One region of the Bacillus sp. 41-22 genome, then DNA from elsewhere that is predicted to be linked to it. Evidence: riboswitches for the same ligand, from Rfam matches in the RefSeq annotation. Region 1 holds a riboswitch; each other region holds the start of a gene.
What was found. Region 1 has a riboswitch for lysine ahead of LCF45_RS08975 (aspartate kinase). Riboswitches for the same ligand answer to the same signal wherever they lie in the genome.
Positions count from the first base shown of each region.

Region 2: another riboswitch for lysine. It lies ahead of LCF45_RS14910 (amino acid permease); the one in region 1 lies ahead of LCF45_RS08975 (aspartate kinase).
Region 3: another riboswitch for lysine. It lies ahead of LCF45_RS04355 (amino acid permease); the one in region 1 lies ahead of LCF45_RS08975 (aspartate kinase).

Region 1 is NZ_CP084035.1:1,740,483-1,750,964, forward strand. Features, by position in the region: gene LCF45_RS08965 (RNA-guided endonuclease TnpB family protein) at 1-1,337, shown strand, start outside; gene LCF45_RS08970 (VOC family protein) at 2,054-2,506, opposite strand; gene LCF45_RS08975 (aspartate kinase) at 2,863-4,092, opposite strand; lysine riboswitch at 4,294-4,480, opposite strand; gene LCF45_RS08980 (DoxX-like family protein) at 4,673-5,581, shown strand; gene LCF45_RS08985 (DUF4166 domain-containing protein) at 5,586-6,197, shown strand; gene LCF45_RS08990 (YndJ family protein) at 6,203-7,828, shown strand; gene LCF45_RS08995 (8-oxo-dGTP diphosphatase) at 7,857-8,342, opposite strand; gene LCF45_RS09000 (N-acetylmuramoyl-L-alanine amidase) at 8,668-9,912, shown strand; gene LCF45_RS09005 (S-layer homology domain-containing protein) at 10,171-10,482, shown strand, end outside.
Region 2 is NZ_CP084035.1:2,908,063-2,918,544, reverse strand. Features, by position in the region: gene LCF45_RS14950 (peptidoglycan D,D-transpeptidase FtsI family protein) at 1-2,078, shown strand, start outside; gene lepB (signal peptidase I) at 2,189-2,710, shown strand; gene LCF45_RS14940 (cephalosporin hydroxylase family protein) at 2,744-3,367, opposite strand; gene LCF45_RS14935 (NUDIX hydrolase) at 3,550-4,074, shown strand; gene LCF45_RS14930 (class I SAM-dependent methyltransferase) at 4,158-4,922, opposite strand; gene LCF45_RS14925 (DUF2716 domain-containing protein) at 5,119-5,610, shown strand; gene LCF45_RS14920 (DNA alkylation repair protein) at 5,708-6,478, opposite strand; gene LCF45_RS14915 (iron-sulfur cluster biosynthesis family protein) at 6,512-6,817, opposite strand; gene LCF45_RS14910 (amino acid permease) at 6,932-8,398, opposite strand; lysine riboswitch at 8,511-8,703, opposite strand; gene LCF45_RS14905 (GNAT family N-acetyltransferase) at 9,088-9,537, shown strand; gene LCF45_RS14900 (sulfite exporter TauE/SafE family protein) at 9,578-10,480, opposite strand.
Region 3 is NZ_CP084035.1:841,364-851,845, forward strand. Features, by position in the region: gene LCF45_RS04330 (SgrR family transcriptional regulator) at 1-1,234, opposite strand, end outside; gene LCF45_RS04335 (MDR family MFS transporter) at 1,389-2,651, shown strand; gene LCF45_RS04340 (hypothetical protein) at 2,703-2,906, opposite strand; gene LCF45_RS04345 (type 1 glutamine amidotransferase domain-containing protein) at 3,128-3,643, opposite strand; gene LCF45_RS04350 (ABC transporter permease) at 3,926-5,125, opposite strand; gene LCF45_RS04355 (amino acid permease) at 5,186-6,610, opposite strand; lysine riboswitch at 6,757-6,938, opposite strand; gene gapN (NADP-dependent glyceraldehyde-3-phosphate dehydrogenase) at 7,116-8,555, opposite strand; gene LCF45_RS04365 (ABC transporter ATP-binding protein) at 9,261-10,482, shown strand, end outside.

The sequences.
Region 1 (10,482 bases):
TGAAAGTATTACGTAAACAAAAAAAAAGAGAAAACATGCAACGATTCACGCAGAAACAGAATATCGGACGAGCTTGTCTCACAGCTAAAGAATTTCGCTTACTGCAACGCATGTCACATAGTTCTAAAGCATTGCGAAATGTTGGATTGTACACGATTAAACAAAGTTATTTGAATAATAACAAGATGGCTACTGTAAAAGAAGTGGACACTGCCATGCAAACCGATATGAACTACTGGGGTATTCAATCAAACTCTGTTCAAGCGATTCGTAGAGCCTTATTTACAGAAGTGAAGAGCTTTTTTAAAGCAATGGAACAGTGGAAGAAAAAACCTGAAACCTTCACAGGTCGTCCTAAGTTTCCGAATTATTCCCGTTCCACTGACAAACGAATCATTGAAATCTATCAAGTTCCAAAAGTTGATAATAACGGGTATTGGATGATTCCGATGAATGTTGCATTCAGAAAAAAATTCGGTTCCATTAAAATACGTATGCCTAAAAACTTAAGAAATAAAAAAATCTCCTACATTGAGATTGTACCGAAGCAAAAAGGTCGGTTCTTTGAGGTGCATTACACATATGAAATGCACGTTTCTCAAATGAAGAAACAACCCACGACTATTAGTAAAGCTTTGAGTTGCGATTTAGGTGTAGACAGATTATTAAGTTGCGTAACAAATACAGGTGATGCATTTTTAATTGATGGAAAAAAATTAAAATCCATTAACCAGTACTTCAATAAAATGATACGTAATCTACAACTGAAAAACATGGAAAATGGACTTTCTAAACGAGTTGTAACGAACAAAATGGCTGCACTTTGGCATAAACGGGAAAGACAAATAAATGGTTACATTTCACAAACTGTAGGCTTGTTGTTCGAAAAAGTGAAAGCATTCAACATAGATACTGTTGTCGTAGGGTATAACGCTGGTTGGAAACAAAAATCTGATATGGGAAAAAAGAATAATCAAAAATTTGTTCAAATCCCATTTCATAAACTGATTGCAGCAATTGAGAATAAATGTATAAAAGAAGGCATCCGATTTTTAAAACAAGAAGAAAGCTATACTTCAAAAGCTAGTTTTCTTGATAAAGATAGGGTTCCAGTTTGGGATAAGGATGATAGGACGCATTATCGCTTTAGTGGCAAACGGATCACTCGTGGTCTGTACCAAAGTAAAGCAGGGAAATGTATTCATGCTGATATTAATGGTGCATTGAATACATTGGAAAAATCGAGAGTTGTAGAATTGGATGACAATCTCAAAGTGAAAACGCCGATTCTATTAGAAGTGCAAAAACGTAAGGCTGTTGCTTCGTGCATAGCTTAGTGGGTGCGTCAACCATCCATGTGTACTCGACTTGTCGGGGCTTGTAGCACACGCCGGAGTCATCTGAGTGGTGGCTTCTTCCACAAGGAAGAATTGCTCTTTTTCGAAAGGGTGGTGCAAGTGGGGAAACGATTGTTCGTTTCTAGTACCAACCAAAAAGATACTTGGGGTGTTACTGTAAGGTGGCATGAATTCTAGAGCGTCAAACTATCTAGCGATAGACGAGAAGACCTAGCGTTCTAACTCAAGCCCCCACTGAAACGTTTCAACTCAGTGGGGGTAGTTGACATTGGATTTGGTTTGCTAATTATAATTGCATTCATTGATTACGAAAAAATACAGGTGGTTGTATTAGGAGTTGCACTATTCATGATGGTATTTTACTCGGATGTGAAGAAAGTTATTTTGAATGAATATAGAGCGTTTTTTCATGGGAAAGAGCGATAAGATATAAAATGAGAAGAGTCAGTTATATTTCCTAGGAAAGGATAAAATGAATAATTAAATTATTTTATAATGATTTTGGGATGTTGATAATATGTTAAAGAACGATTTGGATAGAGTCTTGAAATCTATGTGTAAAATGAAAATACATTTTTAAAAGCTCAAACAAGCATAACCACGTTCTAAAGTTAGGACGTGGTTAAAAATATGGTTTAATTGATAATGAAATTCTGTTTGGCAAAGCCAATAATTTTTTATAAAAAATTACTTAATTATTTGTTACCGATTTCTTCCGCCAAACCGATTAGAATTCCTTCGGTTCCACGAATGTAGCAGAGTCGATACGAGTTCTCATACTGAACTACTTCTCCAACGAGCTGAGCACCATGCTTAGTAAGTCTGGATACCATTTCGTCAATGTCCTCGACGGTGAACATGACGCGCAGATAACCGAGGGCGTTTACAGGAGCTGTCCGGTGATCTGCTATAGTAGGTGGGGTGAGAAATCGCGAAAGTTCAATTCGGCTGTGACCATCTGGCGTAACCATCATAGCAATCTCTACGCACTGAGAACCGAGTCCAGTTACGCGACCAGCCCATTCACCTTCAACAGTAGCTCGCCCTTCGAGATTCAAGCCAATCTCCTCGAAGAAAGAGATTGCGTTATCAAGAGATTCTACAACGATGCTGATATTGTCCATTCTTAGTAATTTGTTTTTTGTCATTGTCTTTATCTCCTTATATGTATAAATTTATTATCTAATTATCCTCATAATTATACTAGAATCTCTTCTAAACAAAAAACACCTTGTCACAGTGTAGGAAAATGTGACAAGGTGTTTTCGGGTATGTCATATAACAACTTATTAACAAAAAACACTTCGTAAACTTTCTACTATTGAAATATACGCGAACTTTATTTCGTGAATACTATCATTTCAAGTAGTTTCAAGAATTTGATACTGTAGTTGCTATTTGATAAAAGAACTTCGACTTCCCCGCAAAATATTCCCACCCTATTTCTATTTATATAGGAAGGAAATAGATTCGTATAATTTGTTGTAAGTTTTACTGGTGGAAATTAAATCATTTGCACTAAAGGTTCAATTTTCGCCATAAATGATTGATGAAGTGCTTCAACACCCGTTACTAAATGAAGACGGTCAATAACGACAGATACTTTAATTTCTGATGTACTTACCATTTTAATATGAATATCTTCTTCTTTTAAAGTAGTGAACATATTCGCAGCAACTCCTGGGTTAGATACCATACCAGATCCTACAATTGATACTTTTGCTAAATGATTTTCATGTTCTACAGATTCATAGTGAAGTGCTTCTTGATTTTGTTCCAATACTTCTAATGTTTCTCTTAAATCATTAGAATGGATTGAGAAGGAGAGGTGAACAGTTCCTTCATTTGTAATACTTTGAATAATAATATCTACATTAATATGTGCTGCTGCTAATGTAGAGAAAACTGTTGAAAGTGCACCTTGTTCTAATCCTTTAATTGTGACACGTGTAATATTATCCTCAAATGCAATACCTTTAACGATTGATTGTTGTTCCATGTTACATTCTCCCCTTACAATTGTTCCGTTTTCTTGTTCCATACTTGAGCGAACTTCTAAAATTACATTATGATTTTTAGCAAATTCAACAGCGCGTGGGTGTAATACGCCAGCACCGAGGTTGGCAAGCTCTAACATTTCGTCATAAGAAATTTCATCTAATTTATAAGCATCTTGTACAACTCGTGGATCAGTCGTATATACGCCGGTCACATCCGTATAAATATCACATTTTTTTGCTTTTAATGCAGCAGCTAATGCGACAGCAGTCGTATCGGAGCCACCACGACCAAGTGTGGTAATTTCATTTTCTTCACTTATTCCTTGGAAACCAGCTACTATAACAATCGTGCCTTCAGTAAGGTGAGACTGAATACGAGTGGTGTTAATGTCAGTAATCCGTGCACTACTATGTACAGATTCTGTCGTAATACCAGCTTGCCATCCTGTTAATGAAATCGCGTTATAACCTTTTGTTTGTAGTGCTATTGTTAATAATGAAATAGTTACTTGTTCTCCTGTAGATAGGAGCATATCCATTTCACGTTTACTTGGATTTTCAGTAATAGCGTTAGCAAGTGCTACAAGTTTATCCGTACTTTTTCCCATTGCTGAAACGACAGAGACAATACTATGTCCTCGTTCATATTCTTCAATAATTAAATTTGCTACATGTTGAATGCGTTCGACGCTTCCGACAGAAGTACCGCCAAATTTTTGTACAATCGTTTCCATTACGAATTCCTTCTTTCGTCCATTTTTAAGAATAGGTTAGGACATATACAAATCCCAATATTCCTGTAGTTACCAGAGAGAAAAACAAAAAACACCATCTCAAATAAGTGAGGATGGTGCTGTTACAGGAAAAGGGAAACAGAAAACGGAGCTAATAAAAAAACCGCCAAAAAAGGAATATCATAAAAATGATATCTCTTTTTTGTAGATAGCTCTTCATACGTACACGTCTGTACATATGACAGTTCTGTTTCTATTCGAAAACAGCCCCAATTGATAAATGCAGAGAAATTTATCAATTTCGGCAACACTTCCTTTCCTCTAAAATCATAGACATCTCTGTGTCTCCTTTAGAATACTTATAAGCGTTGCAACCTCTATCTCACGTTTTAGGCGAGAGTGTATGATTTATGAAGTTGTTGGTAACATTTGTTTTATAATAATTTAAATTTTTCAGGGAATCAAGTGTTTTTTGTATTTTTTTGAAATTCTATCTTTTTATTAAATTAGTTTGTGAAAAATGTAGCAAAATCGATTCATTGCATGTACATTGAAAATATAGCGCATGGGAGGTGGAAGGATGGGGAAGAAAAAGCCTATTTATGTAGCCACAGAAATGAACACAACAATGGAGAAACTATGGGCATATACACAAGAGCCTGATATACATACAGAGTGGGATGCTCGTTTTACTGAGATTTCGTATTTAGAAAAAAAAGAGGGAGAACCACAGAAGTTTTTATATAAAACAAAGATCGGATTTGGACTTGAAATAGCCGGAGAAGGGGAATCGATAGGTGAAATAAGAAAAGAAACTGGAGAACGCATTTCCTCTTTAAAATTTTGGACAGACAATCAATTATCACTTATACAAATAGGGCGTGGTTATTGGAAGTATACACCGAATGAAGAACATATTCATTTTGAAACGCAATATGATTATGATACGAGATTTGGTCGTATAGGAAATGTGATAGATTTATATGTTTTTCGTCCACTATTAGGTTGGGCGACAGCATGGAGTTTTGATGCTTTAAAATTATGGTTAGAAAAGGGACTTCATCCTAAGTTGCTAATTAGAAGAACGATGACGTATTGGCTAGTTTGCTTTTTATTTGCTTTCGTATGGTTATATCAAGGGATTGTACCGAAATTGATGTTTACTCATTCAGAAGAAGTAAAGATGCTTTCTGCACTAATCGGATCGAATGAAAGTAGTATTTTTATACTTAAAATAGTTGGATTTTTAGAAATAATATGGGGTGTTATGTGGCTATTGCCACTTCAAAAGCGAAAACTATTTATATTGCATATTATATTGTTGATAGTTTTAACATTAGCGGCAGGATCGACGAATATCGCTAGTTTTACGCAACCGTTTAATCCGATTACATTAAATTTTCTTCTAATAGGGTTATCGATTGTCGGTTATATAAATAGCACTAATTTGCCAAGCGCAAAAAATTGCAAGAGGACGAGAAAGGGATAAGTATATGGTTAATATTTATGAAAGATTATTAGGGGATTCTTATAAAAAGCTTCATCCAAAATTGCAGGAACGATATGCGATAACAAAGGAAAATAGCTTTATTGGGGAAGGGGAAATGGATGAAATTTATGGAGGATCTTTTTTCGTTAAATTAATATTAAAAATTACATCGAAGTTTCGAATGTTTTTCTCTGAGCGAGGGCAAAAAGTTCCGTTTGTGATACATAATACCGCTGAGCGAGATGAACATGGAAATGAGTTTGTACGGTGGAATCGTACTTTTTATTTTCATAATAAGAAAAGATATTTTAACGCTGTTATGCAGTTGGATGAAGAGAATAATGAAATTGTAGATTATTTTGGTGAGCCACATTTACTCGTTTCTACATTGAATTTTTATATTGATGAAAAAGGCGGGATGCATATTTCTTCAAAGAAACAATGGTTTTTTATGTTTGGAAGAAAAATACCGTTACCTAGATTTTTATACGGAGAGGCAAAAATTGTTGAAAGTTATGATGATGCACTGCAATGTTTTCGAATTCATGTACAAGTACGTAATCCGTTAATTGGTTCGTTATTTTCATATAAGGGAACATTTGTGGAAAGGGAATAAACGTTATGAAAAATATACTATTTGGGCTTGATTGCTATATTATTTTTCTAATATATGAGTGGTCAAATGTAAACCCAGTTGAAGCAATTATTTTATTATCTATTTTGTTATTTATACCGATGTCTTTTTGTATTATTGACAAGAAAAAAAGAAATGGATCGTATGTATTATTTTATAAATTTGTATCGTTTTTATATCCAATCGCAGCAATCAGTGCAATGCTAGCTTTCGTAACAAATCACTATTTCTTTGCGCTACTTTGGTTTGCATATACAGGAATCGTTGCGTTATTTGGTGTAAGTAGATTGTTAGAAAGAGGATGGAAACCGATAGAAGAGACGGCTATCGATAGTGCGTTTATTTATTTGTTTTTAGGTGGTTTTTGGTTTTTTGCTTCAGTAGCAAAGGTTTCAATTATGCACTTTAGTTCTGACATTGTTTTACTTACAGCGGCACACTTTCATTATTCGGCATTTTTATTGCCGTTATCAGCTGGTTTACTTGGAAGAAAAAGAGAACGGGGAAGTAAGTTATATGACTCTATTATGTTTATCATCGTCATTTCTCCAATGACAGTTGCAATAGGAATTACGTATTCGAGGGTATTTGAATTTTTTGCAGTGTTCATATATTTATGTGCCATTTATGGATATGGGATTTACGTATGGAGAACGAAATTCAATGCTATAAGTGCAAAGATTCTCCTTACTCTTTCATCCAGTACACTTATGGTAACAATAATGTTTTCACTCATATATTCATACGGAAATTTCAAACAAGTAATGACGATTACAATTGCACAAATGGTCTGGATTCACGGTGTTGTAAATGGAATTGGAGTAGCGTTACCAGCTTTTCTTGGTTGGATGATTGAAAAGAGTACTCCGAATTATAAATATTACGGGAAAACAATGAGCAGGTTAAGAGGAAATGCGACAGTTGGTGAAGCATTTTTACATAACAGAAATTTAATAGATAGCAAGGAATACAAAGGTTTAGTTGATAAAATGAATGATTTTCATAGTGAGGCATTTGACATGACGAAGATTCCTTTAAGTATTATTCGTTTTTATGAAAATACAAAAGAGTATGAGTTACAATCGCATATTAAATGGACTCGTTGGTTCCGCCCGGTTGCATTTTGTTATGAGAAAATGAGTAAGCGTGTAGGACAAATACATTTAGGAATGGGCGGCAAGTGGGAAACGATGCATGGCTCTATCATTGGGATAATAGATGAGAAGGATGGAAGAGAGAATGTAAGGGCTTGGCTAAGAAAAAATGAAGCAGGAGAGTCTGTTTTTGTAGCCCTCTATTCAAAGCATGCATACAAGAACGAGACATATATGAATATCGCATTGCCTTTACCATATTCGAATATGACTGGTATTTTGAAGTTGTACAATGATACGAACCAGTTAATGATTACAAGTAAGCTAAGAGAGCGTCGTAAGGGAGATGAAGGGATATACTTACATACCCGCTTCTTTACAATACGCTTACCATTAGCAGAGACTTTTATTATTAAAGAGAGAAAGGATCAAATATTAGAAGCTAATCATAGAATGTGGATATTTGGAGTTAATTTTTTAGAAATTGATTATGAGATTAAGAAAATAGAGGGAAAGTAAGAAAGGCTTGGAGAGATTCCAAGCTTTTTTACGTATGGGTAATTGTCATAGCAACTTGTTTATCCAAGTCTTGGTCCCAAACACGCTGAATTTCAAACGTACCTTTTTCAAAAAATAATGGGAATCTCTCTTTAAACCAATCTTGCATAGGAAGATTGAGTGCTGTATCAATTGGCACCCATAATAATTCGCCTTCAGGAGGATTCAAAAGGAGTTCACCTTCAAATGAATCTGTCCAATAGTTAAATACCATATATCGAACATTTTCTTTCGGATTTACGTATTCATCTAATCCCTTAAAAGTTAAATTTGAAACAAGTAATCCAGTTTCTTCTTTTACTTCTCGTTTAGCAGCTTGAACGATACTTTCTGGAAAATCTACTTTACCGCCAGGAGCGATGTAACCAGGGAAGCCTAGATGATCCGGCCGTTGTATTAGTAATACTTCGTTATTATGTTGAATCATACACATTGTATAAATGCGGTGTTCGACGCTTTTCCAATTCGTGCTCATACGAATCTCTCCTCTTATAAAGTGAAACTTTAATCAGTGGGGGGTTCTTCATCTCCCACTGATTATTAGCCCTCACCAATCGGGCTTTTACGGGCAGTTGATCACCCACCTAACTTCTTTGCTTTCGCTGAATTTTGAGGTGGGGGTCTTACTGCCCGTTAATGCGGGATGAAATGAGTCTCTTATAGTTTAACTATAGTTATTTGTTCCAAAAAATACAATAATAAGACAAAATTATACAAAATGCAATTGACTATTACTAATTTTCAGAATTATAATTAGTCTGTTATATAAAAACATTGTACTTGAGAGGGGAATATATTCTATGAAAAATAGAATAATCGCAGCAGCAGTAATCGCAGCTAGTATATTATCTTATTCATCTAGTAGTTTCGCACAAATAAAAACGTTTCCAGATGTCCAAGCAGGGCACTGGGCAGAAGATTCTATTAACTACTTAGCAGAAAAAGGCGCAGTTACAGGTAACGAGAAAGGAATGTTCGAGCCTGGAAAAGAGATCACTCGTGCAGAAGCAGCTACAATGATGGCTAAAATCTTAAACTTACCATTCGATAAAGATGCTAAACCATCTTTCAGTGACTCTCAAAACGGATGGTATACCCCATACATCGCAGCTGTAGAAAAAGCTGGTGTTGTTAAAGGGAAAGGCCCAGGCGTATTTGATCCAACTGGGAAAATTGACCGGGTTTCAATGGCCTCTCTTATTGTAGAAGCTTACAAATTAGATTCTAAAGTAAATGGTACTCCAGCAACTAAATTCAGTGATTTAGAAAAAAGCTGGGGGAAAGCAAAAGCTAACATCCTAGTTGAATTAGGGATTTCTGTTGGTACTGGTGATAAATGGGAGCCTGAAAAAATTCTAACTAAAGCAGAGGCAGCTCAATTTATTAAAAAGGCAGATTCTCTTAAAATAGGTAACCCTTTAGTAGAAAAGGTAGTTATTATTGATCCTGGTCATGGAGGATTTGATCCAGGGAATCCAGGGCAAGGTGTAGAGGAAAGTGAAATTGTATTTGATATATCTTTAAGATTACAGCAATTGTTAGAAAAAAATACACCTTTAAAAGCTTTGTTAACACGTGAAGAGAACGGAAATCCAGGAAGTAACAAGAATGAGTCTCTTGTGAATCGAGTGAAATTTGGTCAAGAGAACAATGCAGATATATTTGTAAGCATTCATGCAAACTCTTCTCAAAATCATGATGGTTATGGAACGGAAACATATTATTATAAAAAATCCAAGCGTGGAGAAGAGACACAGATTGAAAAGGATAGCGAAGTATTAGCGAAAAAAATTCAAAAGCGAGTAGTAGAGGCACTACATACAAGAGATAGAGATATAAAAGATGATCATTCGTTTTATGTAGTAAATAAAAATACAGTACCAGCAGTTTTAACAGAGCTTGCCTTTATTGATAATAATATAGATAATGGCAAATTAGCTACTGAATCAGGAAGACAAATTGCTGCAGAGGCAGTTTATGCTGGGATTTTAGATTATTATGAGTGGAAAGGTTTCGATGTTTCAAAATATCGTTTAGCTAAATAAAAAATATTAATTGTTAAGTCCATCATCTATATAGAGATGATGGACTTTTTATATGAGCTTATATAATTTTGTATCAAAATAAAAAGATATATCGTATTATGCTGATTATAAATAAAATAATGGTAGATTAGTTTATTTGTATCACGTATACTTTTACTGTTGACTAATTAAGAGTTTGTTAGTTTAATAGGGAAAATTTTATTGAAAAGGGAGGCAAGTTAACACGGGACAAGCATATACATAACGTGTTAAAAAAATATGAAAAAAGTTATTTCTAATGTGTTAGCAGTGACAGTCGCACTTCAAGTAGTGATGGCTCCGGCAACTTCATTTGCAGCTGAAAAGGAATTTCCAGACGTTCCGAAAGATCATTGGTCGTATAAAGCAATTACTAATTTAACATCAAAAGAAATTATTGCAGGATATGATAATGGTAAGTTTGGATTCGGGGATGTTGTAAATCGTGAGCAAGTAGCCGCATTAATATATCGTGCATTAAAACCAGAAGCGAAAAGCGAATATAAAAATCCATACTCTGATATTAGCGAAGGAACGACAATGTTCCAAAAT
Region 2 (10,482 bases), 1.2 Mb from region 1:
GGTTAAATGTACTATTTTTTATCGTTTTTCTTTTATTTTCAGCTATTATTATTCAATTAGGTAAAGTACAAATCATCGACGGAGAAACGTATCGAAATGAAGTGAATAAAAAGGAAGATGTAACGGTGAGTACTCCAGTTCCGAGAGGGAAGATGTTTGACCGGGAAGGGAAAGTTATTGTAAATAATAAACCGTTACGAACTGTTACATATACGAAGATGAAAGGAGTGGACTCAAAAGAGGTTTTAATAGTGGCAAGAAATTTAGCAAAGCTAATTGAAATGCCGCAAGAAGATATGGACAAGTTAACAGAGACAGATAAAAAAGACTTTTGGATGCAGTTAAATGAAAAACGTGCAGCAACAAAAGTAACGAAAGAAGATGAGAGTAAATTTAGGAAACAGGAAATAGAAGGGAAAGACTTAGATAAGAAAGTAGAAGAGTTGAGACGAGAAAGAATTACACAAGAAGAATTAAACGAGCTTTCGAAAGAGGATATAGAAGTACTAGCAATTAAAAGCAAAATGAATGCGGGATATAAAATGACGCCACAAATCGTCAAAAAAGATGTAAGTCAAAATGAATATGCAGTAGTGAGTGAAGGATTATCGAGCTTGCCAGGCGTAGATACGACTGTGGATTGGGAGCGCGAATATCCAAATGACAAAATACTACGTTCTGTACTTGGTAGTGTTTCTACTGAGAATGAGGGATTACCAAGGGAGCAATTAGACTATTATTTAGTGCGAGATTATAACCGAAATGATCGTATTGGTAAGAGTTACATCGAAAAACAATACGAAGATGTGTTACATGGAACGAAAGAACAGTCTAAAAATATTACGGATAAAGCTGGAAATATTATTCGGACTGAAAAAGTGACAAAAGGAAAAAGTGGAAATAATTTAATGTTAACAGTTGATATGGATTTACAGAAAAAGGTGGAGGAAAGTCTTGAAAGGAATTTAAGGACATTTCATTCTTCTGAACCGATGATGGATCGTGCATTCGTCGTTATGATGAATCCGAAAAATGGTCAAATTCTATCATTAGCAGGAAAGAAAATTGTAAATAAAGATGGCGGGATGCAAATAGAAGACTACGCTTTAGGAACGATGATAAGTTCTTACGAGTTAGGATCAACGGTGAAAGGAGCTACGGTATTAGCGGGATATCAAACAGAAGCGATTAAGCCATATACGCATTTCTTTGATGCACCAATGTACTTTAAAGGAAGTTCGAAGCCGAAGAAATCGTGGAAAGACTTTGGAGATATTGATGATTTAAGAGCATTGCAAGTTTCATCCAATGTCTACATGTTTAATACGGCGTTAAAGATTGCGGGGATTGATTATGTACCAAACAATCCGTTAGATATTAGGCAAGAAACATTCAATAAAATGCGCTATTACTTTAGACAATTTGGTTTAGGTGTACCAACCGGTATTGACCTTCCAAATGAATCGATTGGTCAAATGGGTAGAACCGATAATATACCTGGTTTTTTACTTGACTATGCCATTGGACAATATGATACATATACGCCGCTTCAGCTTGCGCAATATATGTCAACGATTGCAAATGGTGGTTACCGAATGAAACCACAAATTGTACAAGAAATTAGAGAGCAACCGAATAGACCAGAGGAAGTCGGGAAAGTTATGCAATCGATGGAACCAGTCGTGTTAAATCGAGTGGATATGGATCTTTCATATATAAATCATGTGAAAGAAGGGTTTAGAAGAGTTTTCCAAGAGGTAGATGGGACCGGTGCTGGAACTTTTAAAGGTTTACCGTATAAACCGGCTGGGAAAACAGGAACAGCAGAAACAGTGTACGGTGGAGAAAGTGATATTGGAAGAGATGAAAACAACTATCGAAAAAAATGTTATAATTTAACTCTCGCCGGGTATGCGCCATATGATGCTGATCCGGAAGTTGCTTTTTCTGTTGTTGTGCCATGGGTAAATAATGATAAATCAGGTATTAATTCTGCAATTGGTAAAGAGGTTTTGGATGCATATTTTGACTTGAAAACGCAGAGATCGGGTGCAAGTCCAGTCCCAGTAGCACAATAGCCGAGTAAGGCACAATAAAAACTTCAAATTGTAGCATATCACTGCGCAAATGAACAGGTGCAGTGATATATTTTTGAGTTGAAAAGTGTTTTGATAAGGTGGGAATGGATATGAAAGAGGAGATTAAGAGAGGTTGGAGAAAGTACATACTATTTATATTTGTCCTAGTAGGAGCGTACCAGTCTTTTACTTTATGTAAGGTGGAAGGAAAATCAATGCAGCCAACTTTACATGAAGAAGACTACGTATTTGTAAATAAAGCCGCTGTACACTTTTCTAGCTTACAGCATGGAGAAATCGTCATTATTAAGGAAGAGGATGAGTCGAAATATTATGTGAAACGTGTAATAGGGCTTCCTGGTGACATAATTAACATAACGAATGGAACTGTATACGTAAATGACAAAAAGCAAGATGAACCTTATATAAATAAAGATTTATATAACAATACACAAGTGTTTTATAATTTTCAAAAGACAAAGATTCCGCCAAATAAGTTATTTGTAATGGGAGACAATCGTGAACAAAGTAAGGATAGTCGAAATGGTTTAGGATATATTGAAGAAGATAATATAATAGGAAAAGTGGAATTTGTGTACTATCCTTTTTCGAAAATGAAAATCATAAAATAAGTGGGGATTCACAAAACCCCACTTATTAAAGTTTCACTTTATCTTCTTTAAAAAACCTTTTGGATTAAATGATATGAAAAACTTATGTTTAGATTCATCGATTATGAAATTGCTATTTTTAGTTAAAAACTCTTCCACAGCTTCCATTGGGCCAGGGCCCCAATCAGGAAGGAGAGGATTTCCGTTAATACTTGTATCTTCTACAATAATGTAACTGCCAGTGGTTACAATAGATTTATAAAGTAAGAGTTCTTTCGATACATGTTCTTTACTATGATCAGAATCTAAAATAACTAAAATCACATCATCAGGTTTGCGCATACTTAATATTGATTGGACGGCCTGTACAGAAACAGATGAAGCTGTTAAATACGTAATTCGATTATGGGATGGCCGATTTGGTTGCGGAGTTATATCGATAGTAAGTACGTGACCTTTTCCAATTAAATCTAACATAGAAGCTAAAAACAGTGCACTACCACCGTAAAAAGTTCCGCATTCAATAATTAAATCAGGCTTTAATTCGTATAATATTTCTTGATACAAAAAGAGATCAGAAGGAAGTTTGCAGATTGGAACCCCGAACCAGTGTGTACCATGTAACCAAACGTTGCTGTCGTAATATTGTTTTAGAAATTCGCTACTAATGTTATCGATTTTGAATTCTCCTTTCTAAAAAGGATTCTTTCATACGTAAAGGGTTTACGTATGAAAGTTGTACTATATATTATGTGGTAAGGGATTATAAGGCGAGTGTTTTCACGTGAAAATAAGCCAAATAACACATGTGGAAAATGAATTGCTTATAAAAGAAGATGTAAATGAAAGGAAATGATCGTATGTATAAGTACACAATTTGCTTCATTAGAAAAGGAGATAATATACTGCTATTAAATAGAAACAAAAAGCCGACAATGGGAATGTGGAATGGTGTCGGAGGGAAAATAGAAGAGTATGAAACGCCATACGAAGGAGTTATTAGAGAAACGTTTGAGGAAACGGGAATAGAGCTTCCAAGTGTAACGTATAAAGGGAATGTTATGTTTCAAGTTAAAGACGAACCTTTGGGTAGTGAGGGAATGTATGTATTCCTTACTGATTTACCAGATGGAGTACATATTGATACGCCAGTAAGCACAGATGAAGGTATATTAGAATGGAAGTCAATTGATTGGATATTAGATGGTGATAATAGAGGTGTAGTTAGCAATTTGCAAAGATATTTACCAAGAGTATTAAAAGAAGAAAACAATTTAGAGCATACATTCACATATGATAACCGGAATATTATTGATTACACAACTACACTTTTGACAGAAGATGATACGAAAAAACGATATGAAAAACATCTCATTTCTCAATAGGATAAGATGCGTTAAAATAATAAGAAAAAGCCAAGTCCTTTATTGGGACTTGGCTTTTTTTGTAGGGAATGCTAATTCAAATTTTACTCTTCATAATTTGCTTTAATAATAAAGCGGTGTTGCTTCACATCGAAATATCCTTTTTGCAAGATGATTTCATGTATGCGATACAATTCCTCGGTATAGCTGTCTACTGTAAATTCAGGAATTTGCCACGGAATTGCTTGCAAGTAATAGACAACAGAACCGACATCATAAAAACGCTGAAGAGGGAACTCTTCCTTCGCTTCTAAAATTGTAAATCCGCTTTTTCTCAATTCACTACATGCCGTTTCGAGTGACCAACTTGAAAATTCGCTATTCAGCGGTGTGCCAAACTGCTCATTCAGTTCCGCACAATCAAGACCACCGACTTGTTGTGTAAGAAATGTTCCATTGGTGGAAAGACTTCTTTTCACTTCAGAAGCAGAATAGGATTCATGTTGATTCACAATTAAATCAAACTGACCATCTTGAAATGGTAAAGCAGTATCATCAGTCACTTCTACGACTATAACTCCTAAAGGTTCTAATTTCTTTCGTGCAATTGGGACATTCGGAGCATAGCCCTCAGTCGCATAAATAGTTGACGGGAACGGTTGTAACATAGATAAAAACTCTCCGCCACCAGTCCCCATATCTAGCATTGATTTTGCACGTTGCATAAGCTGGAAAGCAGTGCTACCGTATGACCATGATAGGGGCTCGCTATTCATACGGCCAGTTTCTGAAATGAAAGAAAAATCCCAGCCGCTAAAGTTAGTCTTTGCACTTTCTAATAGTGCTGAAAATAATGGATCACGTTTCATAATATGTCCTCCTATTTCGTTAATGAATGATATAGTAAGAACAGAGAAATGGAGGACCTCTTGTAAAGATGAAGAGGTTTTACGTTTCGTGTTCGAATAGATTCATACAAATTCGCTCCTTGCGAGAATAATTATTTATATATTCGGGATAATCGAGTGAAAATCCTTTGAACTATAAAGGGAAGGTAGATATTTAATGAAGAATTGGATTGAGTTTACAGACAAAGAGTACGACCGAATATGGGATAGGGTATATAGTGATTTTGAGTTTTCACCAAGTATGTCTATATTCCCATCATTTAAGGTGCCAAGTCCTTTTATAACATATGATATTTCTCATTACTTTGGAGAATCGGTAGATTTAAATGTATATGACGATCTGGAAGAAAAAGCATTACTAGTTTTTAAAGAGAATACAGTATCGAATGAATATATAATGGCACTTGATTGGCAACATGAATGTTACTGGGTAAATTCACATTTAAAGTTCGATAGAAATGAATTTGATGAGTGGACAATCCCGATTTTTCCAACTGGAGATTACTATTTCTTTATTCAGAAGGACTTTAAGTGGGGGTATTTAGGGCATCCGTGGGAGGAGAGTATAACGATATTTGGAAAAGAATTAATAGATGCTTTTGATCAACATAAACCGGAAATGTTTCATAAGATTTTAAGGCAGGGTTAATGTTTAAAAGAGAAAAAACGTTTATACTTCCAAATGAAGTATAAACGTTTTTATTATTAGCTGTTTTCATATAGATTGTTGCTTTCTTTACAAATACTTAAAAACAAAAATCTTTTGGTAAAGTGCCATTTTTTATCACCGTTCTTAATCCATGTTTCATAATCCAAGGATTAACAGGATGGTTTTTATCGAGTAATTCTCGCAACCATCGAAAAACGAGTTCTTTATCTTCTTTCGTAATATCATTAATGTGATTGGCTACAGATTTTTGAACATAATTAGAAGGGTCATTCATTAATGGCTCAAGAAGCTTTAAATTATTTCTGAAGTCACCTTTCAAAGCTCCTATTTTTTTTGCCCAAGGAAGTCTTGGCCTAGTACCTTCTGAAGCTAATCTTCTAATGTGGCTGTTTTCATCACGTAACCATTGCTGCAATATGTCCAAGGTTTCTTCATGGTATTTTTCAAGATAAGGACGAATGGCATATTCAGCAGTATTTCTTTTTGTTATTTCATACATTGCGTTGAATGAGGAGTCAAAATCGTTAAGCCCATATTTTTCAACGTATTTTGCGATAGGCATATACATATAACCCTTTGTAAATGTGCCGACTTCTGTTGTATTTTCTGGTCCTAATGTTTTCAGTAATATATGTATTGCTTCATTAAAATCTTTTTGTAATGCATTGTGTAATTCATCTGCTATTACTTCTATACGTTGCTTTAACTCTAAATTTTCAACTTTATATGTTACGGTAGATACAAAGTTTCTTTTAGAGAAATTAGGATCGTGTTTACAAATAGAATCAGCCATTTTTTCTGCTAATTCTTTGTTAAATAAAAATTTTAACGGAACATATTTGCCCATTTTTTCACCCCATTGGTCGGATAAAAACAATGTTTATTTTTTAATCGACAATCCATACACCAAAGTCTCACTAGGAGTCGTAATACTAAAACCTGTCGTCTTATAATCAAGTTTCACCGTATCACCAGTGTAATCTGTCGTGAATGAATCCATTTGTACGATAAGCTCCGCATCTTCATATACAACATCATCCGCATTATATGTATCCCAAATTAAATCGACATCAACGAAAATACTGCAAGAGTTTGTCATAGTTCCTCTAATGCGAATGATCTTTTTGTCTTCACGTACTAGTCTATGTATAGCTGCTTTTGCTTCATCAGTAATACGAATGTTCATGTAATCCCAACCTTTATTTATATTTCCTCTATTATTGCAAAAACAGGAGAAATAGGGAAGGGAGAAGCATTGCATTAAAAAAACGAGCAAACAATTTTGTTTGCTCGTTTTACTTTATTTCAGTTCACATTTATCAAGTGGAATGACTTTCGTTTTCTTAGTAAATTTATAACCTAACCATAGTACTAAGAAGAGTGGTAAACCGATGTAAGAAACGAGTACACCGTTCCAGTCGATAGATGCTCCTGTAAATGCTCCGTAGTTTTGACCTAAAATAACAATAACACAAAGTGTAAATGCAAAGATTGGACCGAACGGGAACCATTTCGCTTGATATGGTAAATCTTTCAAATCTTTCCCTTGTGCAATATAGGCTTTACGGAAACGGTAATGACTAATAGCAATCCCTACCCAAGCAATAAATCCTGACATCCCAGAAGCATTTAATAACCAAATGTATACAACACCGTCACCGAATAAAGAAGCGATGAAAGCGACGCTACCAACTACTGATGTTGCGATTAATGCGTTAACAGGTACACCGCGGCTATCTAATTTCCCTAAGAACTTTGGTGCTTTTCCTTGGCGAGCTAAATCCCAAAGCATACGAGTTGATGCATACATTCCAGAGTTACCAGCAGAAAGTACTGCAGTTAAAATAACAGCGTTCATAACAGAAGCAGCGAAGGCAACGCCCGCTTTTTCAAATACAAGTGTAAATGGACTTACTGTAACATCACTTGCTGCAAGGCTTTCAGTCGTATAAGGAATTAATAAACCGATAACGAGAATTGCTAAAATATAGAATAATAAAATGCGCCAAAAGATAGAACGAATTGCTTTCGGAATATTGCGTTCTGGATCAGCAGTTTCACCAGCAGCTACTCCTAATAATTCAGTTCCTTGGAATGAGAAACCAGCAGCCATAAATACACCGATAATTGCCATGATGCCGCCATTAAATGGTGCATCTGCAACAGTGAAGTTTTTAAAGCCAACAGATTCGCCGCCCATAATTCCAAAAATCATCATAAAACCGACAATTAAAAAGATAATAATAGTAACTACTTTAATAAGTGCGAACCAATATTCAGATTCACCAAAACCTTTAACAGATAAATAGTTTAAGAGAAAAATAATAGCTAAACAAAGTCCACTCCAAATAAGAGAAGGGGTATCTGGGAACCAAAATTTCATAATTAATGTTACGGCCGCTAGTTCAGCTGCAATCGTAATCGCCCAGTTATACCAATAGTTCCATCCAAGTGCAAAACCAAGTGATGGATCAACAAATTTTGTTGCATAAGTACTAAAAGATCCAGTAACAGGCATGTAAGCCGCGAGTTCTGCTAAGCTTGTCATTAAAAAATAAACCATAATTCCAATTGCGGCATATGCGACTAATGCACCGCCAGGACCAGCTGAATGGATAACACCACCACTGGCAAGAAATAATCCGGTACCGATTGTACCACCGAGAGAAATCATCGTAAGGTGACGAGATTTTAATCCGCGTTTTAATTCACCTTGTCCTTGTGTAGTTTGCGTTTTAGAGGTAGATTGATTTGTTGCGCTATTCATGTTCAACACTCCTTTTCTTGTAGGTTAGGAAGGAGCGGGGGAGAAAAATACAAAAAACCGCCAAAGGAATTAGGCGGAACGTTTCACAAATAACCACCCCATCATACCCTTCCGTTAAGATAGCACACCACGTTTACACGGTAATTTTGTAAACGTGACAGTTCTGTTCCTTTCGGAAACAGCCCCAGCTCATATTTCCAGAGAAGAAATATAAACTTCGGCAACTTTTCCTTTCAAACGGAGTCAGTGACATTCGCTGTGTCTCGTCCATTTTACTTTTAAAAGTCGCAACCTCTACCTCATCGGATTGATGAGGATTTATATATTGCTAAGATATTTAATATATGGCAATTGTAATGACTTTCTGAATATATTGCAAGGAATTTTGTTAGGAAAAGTCAAAAAATATCGGTTATTGTATAGGAAACGCTTGCAAAACTCCACCCGAACCTACTATTATGTAGCAATAAGCAAAGAAAAAATTGTTATACAAATGTTTCGCAAAAAATATTGAAAAACCCTTTAAAATTAAAAGAAAATTCAGAAAATATAATTCGACATAACTATCAGAAGGGGATTATTCCTTAAATTCGTTTCAAAGAATAAGTATAAATTCGATAAATAGAATGAATATTCTTTTTATTTCTGATAAAATTGAGGTATTGTTTAATTGAAAAGGGGATATCATTATGAAATTAGAAACGGAAAGATTATATATAGTACCGTGTACAGAAGAATGGATTCAAATTGCGGATAATCAAGGATACAATAGTGGTCCGCATATTGTAGGACATATAGAAAATATGAAACGAGATGCGGCTTCATTACCGTGGGGACCGTGGTATGTTATTCGGAAAGAGGATGATGTTGTTCTAGGTGATATAGGATTTAAAGGGAAACCGAATGAGCAACATACGGTAGAAATTGGTTACGGATTTATTGAGAAATATTGGAATAAAGGGTATGCAACAGAAGCAGTTAGTGAATTAATGAAATGGGCTTTTCAAACAGGGGAAGTGGAAACGATTATAGCGGAGACACTCCTTGATAATTATAGCTCTATTCGTGTCTTAGAGAAATTACATATGAAAAGAGTAAATAGTACTGAAACGATGGTCAATTGGAAAATAGAAAAATAAAAAATACCGCTCGAAGTAAATCGGGCGGTATTATTATTAATTATGGTAGCATTTGTTTTTGATCTTTCGGATAGCCGGCTGTCGATACGTTAGAACGATTGGAATGATTACGAACAGCAATAAAAATAGATATAATAACGACAAGACCAACTGCAACGTAAGAAAGTGAAATAATAGTTGGATCTACTTTAAATGTAGTAAGCAGTGTACGTATATTCGTAAAGATAATAAGTCCGCCAACGAGTACGCCAAGTAAATGAGAAGGAACGATGCGTACTAACCATGCGGCGATTGGTGCGGCAACAATACCACCAAGCATGAGGGCAAATACCCAAACCCAGCTTACTTGTTCCCAGCCAAGTGAAATGAAAAAGCCAATCGTTGCAGCGAGTGAAACAGGAAATTCACTCGTATCTACAGATCCAATAACTTTTCTAGCTTCATTTCCTCTTGCAAGAAGAACAGGTGTCGTAATCGGCCCCCAACCACCGCCGCCAGTTGAATCGACGAATCCAGCGAATAAGCCAAGTGGTACAAGTTGTTTAGCAGACATACGCTTATTTGAAGAAACAATTTGTTTTTGAATGATGAATCGTAATAAAATATAAACCCCTAAAGTAAATAAAAATATGGAAATGTACGGTTTAATTACATCACCAGGTAAATTGCTTAAAAAACATGCCCCAATAAATGCGCCAATTGCTCCTGGTAATGTAAGTCTGGAAACTGTATATTTATCAACGTTTCCAAATTTGATATGAGATGCACCAGAAGCGGCGGTTGTAACGACTTCAGCTAAATGAACTGATGCGGAAGCTACAGCTGGTGCGATACCAAACATTAATAATAGTGAGGTAGACGTTACCCCGTACGCCATACCAAGTGCGCCATCAATCAATTGAGCGAAAAATCCAATAATAGCAAAGACAATTAATTTCTGCATAA
Region 3 (10,482 bases), 900 kb from region 1:
TTTTTAAATAGTCTTTCGCTTTTTCTAAAGAGTAGGACCTGTTAGGAACTTGACGGCTTCTTTCAGGAAAAAAGCTTGATGCAGCAATTGTTCGTCTACCCTCTATGCTATGAAGTATCGTTTCAACGTCATATAGTTCTCTCCAAGCCTTTCGAAAGTGAATGTCGTGATGAGGACCAGGTTTTGTAAAGTTGAAGCTAGCATAAATACAACCTATTTCTTCTATTTGTATATCATGCCTTTCATTTTCCTCTTCATTTGGTAGTTCATAATCAGCATCTATTTGCAAATGATCAGGAATACCCCAAAATTCAATACGGTCTAATAACGCACGCTCTTTAAAATAATGGGTGAACGCTTCGAGTACGATATTGTCTTCAGAGTAATGAGTAAGTTTAAAAGGTCCAGTACCTATGTAGTGATGATTTTGAATAACTGCATCATGCGGTAAAATTGCGAGTTGCATGGAACTCACATAACGTAAGAAAAAAACGTTAGGTTTTGCTAAATGAAATCGTATTTGCAGTGGTGATGGTGTTTCAATTTGAACAATTTCCTGTGTTAACCATGCGTAAGGAGATTGAGCTTGCTGCAATCTTTCAAATGAAAATTGTACATCTTTAGAAGTTAGAACAGTTTCGTTATGAAAATATATATCTTTTCTTAAATGAAACGTCCACGTAAGCCCGTCTTCGCTTAATTCCCACGTATGTGCAATGTGTGGTTCCATTTTTTCTGTAATATCGTTATAAATGACTAATGTATCAAAAATTTGGTTAATAAGATGACCCTCTGTTGTTACAGCCGTAAAAGCGGGATCTAATGGTAATATCTTTCTTGATATAGGGATCTTCAATATGTCATACATATCATTTGAAGGTTCGTATCCAAAATGATGATGTAGTTTATTTTCTATCTTTTTTTGAATTGCAAGAGGAAGGGGCTCTTTTAAAAGAAGAAAGACATCTTTTAATTTTTCTTGGGTTAACAGTTCATCTGTATAGGATTCAATCGCTTCTGCTAAAGTATGTGCAAATATAATTTCTGTTTTATTTCCGCGACCACGCCCTGGTGTCCACTTAATGAATTGATCCTCGTTCATTTTCTTTAATAAAATCTTTACGTTTTTCGTACTGCAATATAAAACATCCGCTAATTCTTGTAAGCTATTTCGTATATGTTGTTGGTCTTGTGCATGTAATCTTAAACGAATGTAATAGTCCATAATTTTCATATATACACTTCCTTCTATAATAAAGTGAAACTTTAATCAGTGGGGGTCCTACTGCCCGTTAATGCGGGATAAAAGGGGAAACTCTTTAGAATATTCTAACCTTTTTCTTCCTCTTTTTCAAAGTAAAATGAATAAGCATAAGGAGGGGGAAACAATGGGATTTTGGAGTATGCACCGAAATATAAAAATCAGAATTATAACTTCGTTTTTAACACGCACTGTATCCACAATGATTTTTCCATTTATGGCAATTTACTTTTCAATAAAGTTAGGTAGTGCGATTGCTGGTGCTTTATTACTCATCAATGTGCTAGCTGCATTAATTATCGGTTTATATGGTGGGTATGTTGGAGATCGGCTCGGTCGTAAAAAAGTAATGATCATCGGCCAAAGTATACAAGTCGTTTCCATAGCTTGTATGGGAGTTGCGAACTCAGATTATGTAGATTCACCGTGGCTAACATTTGTGTTTATGTTAGTGAATAGTTTAGGATCTGGACTTATGAATCCAGCGACGGAAGCGATGTTAATAGATGTGAGTACACCTGAAAATCGAAAAGTGATGTACAGCATTAACTACTGGGTTATTAACTTATCAATTGCGATTGGAGCAATATTTGGCGGATTACTATTTGAGAACTATAGATTGCAATTGTTTATCGGATTAACAGTTATTGCAGTTATTACTTTATATGTGATGGCTGTATATATGGAAGAAGTGTATGTGGCACGAAAAACGGTGGAGAAGAAAAATGTATTAAAAGATATGGCAGATAGTTATAAAGTCGTGATGAAAGATAGAGCGTTTTTAATTTTTTGTGCAGCAAGTATATGTACACTATCGTTAGAGTTTCAAATTAATAATTATTTAGGGATACGTTTACAGAAGGAATTTGAAACGGTGCACTTTTTCTTCGGGAATGGTTTTACATTCGATTTAACAGGTATTCGAATGCTCAGCTGGATATCGGCAGAGAATACAATTTTAGTTGTGTTATGTTCAGCGCTTCTTATTAAAATGCTGAAAAGCTTCAACGATTTGAAAATTTTATATGTAGGTTTATTCATTTACACAATTGGATTTACAATACTCGGAACGAGCAATAGTTTATGGATCTTATTAATTGCAGGGCTTTTCCAAACTGTAGGAGAGATGATGTATGTGCCGGTTCGTCAATCTATAATGGCGGACATGGTGCCGGATGAGGCAAGAGGTTCATATATGGCGATTAACGGAATGGTCTTTCAAGTGGCAAAAATGAATGGGGCATTAGGTGTTATGCTAGGCTCGTTTATTGCATCTTGGGGCATGAGCGCTCTATATTTCATCGTTGGTATGAGCAGTATTTTATTATTTATGAAGGCGATAGGGAAAGAGAAGTATCAGAATGAAGGAAATGTTTCTCAGATTGGATGAAACTATATAAAAGCGAACCAGTTATACTGGGACTCGCTTTTTATATAATTTTTAAAACGGATCAACTTCAGCTAAATCAGGATTGGCGTTAGGGTTTGTTAATAAGGTTTTCAGCTCACCTACTTCTGAGAGAGCGACGAGAATATAACCACTAATAAGGACGATGAGTCCGATGACCCGTAATGTTTGCAATTTAATGTCACGGCTATTTTCTTCTGAGTTGTTTTGGGGCGTTGCAGGCGGATTGTTGTTCATAATAGAGCTCCTATCTTTTTTATTTATATGTGTAAAATCATTATTTAACTTATGGATAGGAATTGTATAGTCATTTTCACTATATGAGAACTGCCTATGAAAAGTGATTAGAAATTTTGGGACGAGAAAAGAGGCTGTCTCAAAAAATCATTAAAGATGAAGAAATGTTTCATATGGTGTTAATTTTGTTTTTTACAAATAAAAAGGTTAACCTCTAATAACTACCCTAATATACGCAATGATTCTTCAATAAACACTGGGATGTCCTCCGGTTGTCTACTTGTTACTAGCTGATGTTGGCATACAACCACTTCTTTATCATGAAAATTTCCACCGGCATTTTTCAAATCGACCTCAATGGATTTATATCCAGTCACATCGCGTCCTTCAAGTGCTTGTGCAGTGATGAGTAATTGGGGGCCGTGACAAATAGCAAAAACAGGTTTTTTCGCATCCATAAATGCTTTGCTAAAGCGAACAAAACGTTCATCTGCACGAAGTATATCTGGGGAAAATCCGCCTGGTATAAAGAGGGCATCAAAGTTCTCTGGAGAAACATCATCAATACTTTTATCAATTACGACTTCACTTTTTCCTTGTTTACCGTGTACCGTTTTACCTTTTTCCATTTCAATAGTTGTTAATTCGTATCCCTTTTGATTAAAAGCTTCTACTGGCTCTGTGTATTCTGTGTCCTCGAAATAATCCGTTATTAAAATAGCAATTTTTTTACTCATTGCAATCAGCTCCTTATATTATATAATCGGTTCCAGAATCGTCCTTGAGCAACGCCTTTTATAAAGTGAAACTTTAATTCATATTTTTTCATTCCCTCCAGTTCCTTTGCCCTGTTAATTTAATAACTACCCTTTTTATTAGGACGTAAACATGTATTATCGTTTTTGTATGTAAAAATCATAAAATATCGGTTGTTTCAATGATTCTTGTTTGAGGAAGAAAAATAAAAAAGCCAAGGAGATAATTTATTTTCTCCTTGGCTTTTAAGATAATTCTTTTCGTTAAAACGAAGAAACGCGTTGCTTCGTTTTTGGTACAATAATAAATTTGATCCAGATTAACCCGATAATCATAATGATAAGACTATGTGAAAATTGCCCTGTGGCAATGAGTATAACACTTGAAAATACAATGAGTTGAATACTTAGCAATATGAAAATTAAGCTAAGAAATTGACTCATTCGTTCTTCAGTATCAATTGGATATAATGCTACAATAATATTTCCTGAAAAATATTTCCACAGGGAACGGAGCTGCATAGAAATCATATATAGGACGATATAAGCGATAGCACCTTTTACATATATATTCGGAATAAAATATAGAGCGAAAGCACCGATCAACCCTAAGCGAATATATATACCGAAATAATCATTACCGCGTAAAAATGCTAGTGTATGTAAATAGAAGAAAGTTGCTCGTTTTTTATGTAATAAAGGTTCAATCCAATTTGTAAGCCATTTTCTTTTATTTACTTGCTTATTCAGTTGCGGAACATCGGTGAAAATGCTAGCAAATTGATAGAAACGAACGTCCATTTTTTCTTCTTGTTCGATTATGTAATCCCACGGTATTCGTTTTGTAGGTTGTTTCTTCGTGTATAGAAGCAGGAAAGCAAGAAGTAAGAGTAGTCCGCCTAACACGATCACATTTGCAGTATAAAACAGCATGTAAATGATCAGGGCGTTACAAGCAATGCGAATGATAAACCATATGCTTTTTTCATAACTATCACGCCACATCCAATGTATGTATATGTTCCAGCCCTTTAGAATCATTAAAATTATAAAGATTGTACATAAGAAAGGTACGGTTAGTTGTAATGATTGCATGGCAAGCGGTACGATAACAAGGAACGTAAATATAAGCGGGAAAAGCTGAATGATGTAATTATATAGAAGAGATTTTTTAAAATAAGATGTTAATTTCTCTTCTAATGCAAGTAAATAGACAGCGTCCGGTTTTTGAATAAATGTGCGAACTTGGCATCTCGTTATAATGAGTGTAAGTACGATCGTGATGAGTAATAAAGATATTCCTTTAGAAGGATCCGTTTTAAGAAACTTAGCGTAATAATATGCACCTACACATGAGACGAAGATGAAGCTATATAGTAAACCGTTAATCATACGTGCAAAGTATGTGATGGCATTTTGAATATGTTGTTGAAAGCGAGAGCTCCATAGTGATTCGATTGACATGTTTTTCACCTCTTTTTTCTATTATATATGTTTTATAAAGTAAAAAACGAGCAAATTGCGTTACGCAACTTGCTCGTTTTTCTTTTCTTTATTTTTTTTCTGATCACGATTCATTAATGGATAGAAGGCAAAGCCAATTCCGAATAAACCAATTCCGAGAAGAAATGTTTTTATATCGGATGCGCCGGTTTTAATAACCCATAGTGCATAGCAAAGTGCGATAACTGCAACTACACCATCCATAATTCTTGAACCCATTTCATTCTTATATGTTTCACCAGTTGCGACTAGTTTTAACTGGAAGATTGGTGAAACGAGATATGGAATGAGGTAGGCCAGTGTTGATACGGTAATAACGAATGTATAAGCTTCCGCAATTGTTCCTGATAATGTTGAGAATAAGAACACTTGCGACATAATGTTTGTTAATCGTAGTGAATGAATTGGACTTCCTTTTTTATTCGTTTTTGCGAAGAAGGAAGGGAAGAAACCTTCTTTTGCTGCTTGATAAGGTACTTCTGAGCTTAATAAAATCCAGCCTAATATTGAACCGAATAGGGAAGTAAGAGCAAGTAATGCCATAAGTTTCCCGCCGCCATGACCCATTGCAGCGTTTAATGCATCTGCTAATGGACGTTCAGAAGCTTGTAATTTATCAACGTGAAGTACACCCATTGTTAAAATTGTAATTCCTAAGTAAATTGCAACTGTGATAAGTAATCCTGCAACAGTTGCGCGTTTTACCGTTTTTGGAGAGGTAGCTCGGTTTGATAAAAGAACGGCTGATTCAATCCCGATAAATGCCCAAAGTGTTGTAAGAGCAGCTAAGTTTACTTGTGAAAGTAGACCGTGTGATACGCCTTCTTTATCGATCATTGGTGTGTACCATTGTCCAAACTTTGAAGCTTCGAACGCAAATAACGTAACGACGATGAATAGAAGGAATCCAGTCACTTTCGTTGTTGTTGCTAAGAAGTTTAGCTTCCCAGCTCCGCTTACACCGTTTGTTAAAATTAAATGTGTTCCCCAAAGTAAGACAGAACAAATAGTAAATGTAATTAGTTTTCCAACTTCTATATTGAAAGAGCCAATTGAAAATAGTAGTCGTGTATCTTTCATAATTGGGAAGAAGAGCGATAAATATCCCGCGAAAGATGTAATAATGGCAACGTTACTTGCCCAGTTTGCAACCCAATATCCCCATACCATGCTGAAACCAGCCATTTTCTTTCTTTTTGGTGTTGAGAATAAAGCATATGCATGACTTTGTGGTCCTGTCGTTAAATCAGGACGACGAATTGCTAAATTACCGAAAACAAGAGCTAGCATTAAAACACCAAACCCTGTTGTTAACCAAGCTAAAGTGACACCGAGTGGGCTTGCTGTTTGTGCTAACGTACTTGGCACCATGAAAATACCAGCGCCAACCATGTTACCGACAACGAAAGCTGTTAATACCCAAAAGCCCCATTTTTTTTGTTGCATAGAAAATACCTCCAAAGTTAGTATAACCAAGTCAAGCGAGGAGATATGTATGTCTTCCTGATAAGGAAGAGAAGGTCCAAACAAAACAAAAAAAGCACGTAATCTGCCGCTACATGCTTTCTATCTTATAAGAAACCCACGACATACCTCTCGATAGCTCTCCACAAACGAAACGTTTGTGACAGTTCTGCACTTATTAAATGCAGACCCAGCAAGCGTGTATGGTGGACACGACTTACTTCGGCAATCATTCCTTTCTCATTTCTTCATCAATGCCACTACATCTCCTGAAATGATACTCTTAATGACTGCAACCTCTACCTCACCGAGATACGAATGAGGATTTATGTATTAAATTAACATGTTTAAGAGTAACAAATGTATTTTTATACGTCAATGGATATAGTAATAATCAGATTATAGAGAAGAATTCGTTATTAGGTCCTGGAGGGTTTTAACTAAAAAGCAGCTGACCTAAATATTAGATCAGCTGCTACATATAAGATTAAACTAAGTTTAATACAGTTACTTTTTCACGTGTCATAGACTCAAGGCTCTTATGAATACCTTGTGCGCCCATACCTGAACCTTTTATACCGATGAATGGGAAGTGGTCAGGACCGCGCTCTGTGCGTCCGTTAATTTGAACAGAACCAGTGTCGATTTTGTTAGCAATTGCAAATGCTTTGTTAATGTCTTTTGTGAAGACACTTGCTTGTAGACCGAACTCTGATTTGTTAGCAATCTCAATTGCTTGCTCATCTGAAGAAACACGGATGATTGGAAGGATTGGGCCGAATGGCTCTTCCCAAGCAACTTTCATTTCTTCTGTTACGTGGTCGATTAATGTTGGGTAAATTAAGTTACGCTCACGTTTGTTACCGATAACGATTGTTGCACCTTTTTCTACAGCATCATCAACTAAGCCTTGAACGAAGTCAGCAGATTTGTCGTCGATTAATGGGACGATTGTGCTGTCTTGTTCTGGAGATCCAACTGATAATTTAGCTACTTGCGCTTTTAATAATCCAACAAGCTCGTCCGCTACGTTTTCGTGTACAAGTACACGTTTAATAGCTGTACAACGTTGACCAGAGTAAGAGAATGCACCGCTTACGATATGGTTTGCAGCATCTTGTAAGTCAGCATCTTCACGAACGATACCAGGGTCTTTACCACCAAGTTCTAATACAAGGGGAATCATTGCAGCTTTTTTCGCTAAATGTTTACCTGTGTTTGTACCACCTGTGAACGATACCATATTGATACCTTCGTGTTCTACTAAGTAGTCACCAATTACAGAACCGCGTCCTGTAGCTACGTTTACAAGTCCTTTTGGAAGGCCAGCTTTATGAAGTGCTTCAACCATTTTAATACCACTAATTGCACCTTGAGTTGCTGGTTTGAAAATAACAGCGTTACCCATAATTAATGCTGGTGCAAGTTTTGCAGCAGATAAGTTTACTGGGTAGTTAAATGGTGCGATTGCTAATACAACACCAAGTGGTGCGCGTTGGATAATCGCAAGTTTAGATTTCGTTCCGCCAGGGAAGCTATCGCCCATCATGCTTTCTCCGTGCATATGAAGAGCTTCTTCAATAGTGTAACGAATGAAGTCAGCTGTACGAACAACTTCTTTTTTCGCATCTTTATATCCTTTACCGACTTCTTTCATAATGATATCGGCAATTTCATCTTGCATATTTACGAGCTCATCAGCCCATTTATATAAATATTTTGCGCGATCTTGTAGAGAAGCTTCAGCCCATGATTTTTGAGCTTCTTTTGCAGATGCAATTGCTTCATCTACTTCTCCTTGAGTAATTGCTTGTACTTGCCCAATTACTTCGTGTAAGTATGGAGATGGAATGTCGATTGTTTGACCTGAAGAGCTTTCTCTCCATTCTCCGTTTAAATAAAATTTGTACGTATTGCTAGTTGTCATGATTAGTCCTCCTAAAATAGCAACTTGTAAGAGTGAGTATAAGGTGATTGTAGGTGGTTTGATAATATTTTTCAAATGAAATGTTTGTGAAAACGATTTCTTATTATTTTTTTGTTTTGTATGCCCTTTCTTACAGAAGATTCCCTTATTTCAAACTGAATTATAAGTAGAATGCATCACTTTCATTTTTTGTGATAAAAGATTATTTTATTCTAAAGCGAAAAAAACAATTGACAGAATACTCAATAAAGTTGTAAGATTATAAATGGAAAATAAATGAAGGGGGTGTGCGTAATGATTGTAATCGTAAATGTAATGGGCTTAGCTCTGTTAAATGGCGGAAAACATTCATATCATTACGCAACCCGTGCGGATATATAGGACCTTTGCGTCTTATGAGAAGCGTACGTTGCGTATATCGTAACGTACGCTTTTATGCATTCTTTGCATATCGTCAAGCGGCGGTATGCTTTTTTTTGTTTATCCCGCTATTTGCGGGCTAATAATCAGTGGGGAATGAACAAAACCCCCACTGATTAAAGTTTCACTTTATTTTCCTTGTTTGCGTGGTTACTATAAAAAATCAGAATTTGGAAGGTGGAAAAATGTGATGAAATTGTATGGCTTACGAAATGTAAATGTGATGGGTTTGGATAGCGGATAAAGAAATGTGAATCAAACGAGAAAGAGAAAGGAGAGGTTATATTGTTTTCAGTATTACTAAAGTTAAGCTGGTTTTTTAGAGAGCATTGGAAAAGGTATAGTATTGCAATTGGGGTACTTTTAATTGTAAACGTGATAGAGGTAATTCCACCGAAAGTGTTAGGGATTACAATTGATAATATTAAAACGGGAGCCTTAACGAATGAGGCGATTATGCAATATATTCTTATTTTACTTGGGGTAACGATTGGTGGGTATGTACTTACTTTCATTTGGCAGCACCAACTATTTGGCGGTGCGTTCGTACTCGAGAAAACGATGCGTTCAAAATTTATGGGGCATTTACTTAAGATGACACCGACGTTTTATCAAAAAAATCGTACTGGCGATTTAATGGCGAGAGCGACAAATGATTTAAAAGCAATCTCGATGACAGCTGGTTTTGGTATATTAACGCTCGTTGATTCTAGTCTATATATGCTTACAATCGTTTGTATGATGGGCTTCTCAATTAGTTGGCAGTTAACATTTGCTGCGCTTATACCGCTTCCGATTATGGCATATGCGATGAATAGATACGGAAAGAAGTTGCATGAAAGATTTACAGTCGCGCAAGATGCGTTCGGGGATATGAACGATAAAGTACTTGAATCAATTGCGGGTGTACGCGTTATTCGTGCGTATGTACAGGAGAACGCTGATCAAGAAAGGTTTCATCATTTAGGAGATGACGTATACGAGAAAAATATGAGAGTAGCAAGAATCGATGCATTATTCCAGCCAACTGTAAAAATGCTCGTCGGTCTTAGTTATTTAATTGGTTTAGTGTACGGTGCATATCTCGTATTCCAATCAAAGGTGACACTTGGTGAGCTCGTTTCTTTTAACGTCTATTTAGGGATGATGATTTGGCCGATGTTTGCAATTGGTGAATTGATTAATGTTATGCAAAGAGGAAATGCGTCGCTCGACCGTGTAAATGAAACGTTAGCTTATGAACCGGATGTAAAGAATCCGAAAGATCCAAAGGTTGTACAAGAGCCAGATTACATTCAATTTGATAATGTTACTTTTTCATATCCTTCATCAATTGAAACAAATTTAAAAAATGTTTCATTCTCATTAAAACAAGGAGAGACACTTGGAGTTGTTGGGAAAACAGGAAGCGGGAAAACGACGCTCGTTCGTCAGCTTCTTCGTCAATATCCACTTGGGGAAGGGGATATTGCGGTTTCTGATGTGAAGCTAGATAAAATTACGAATG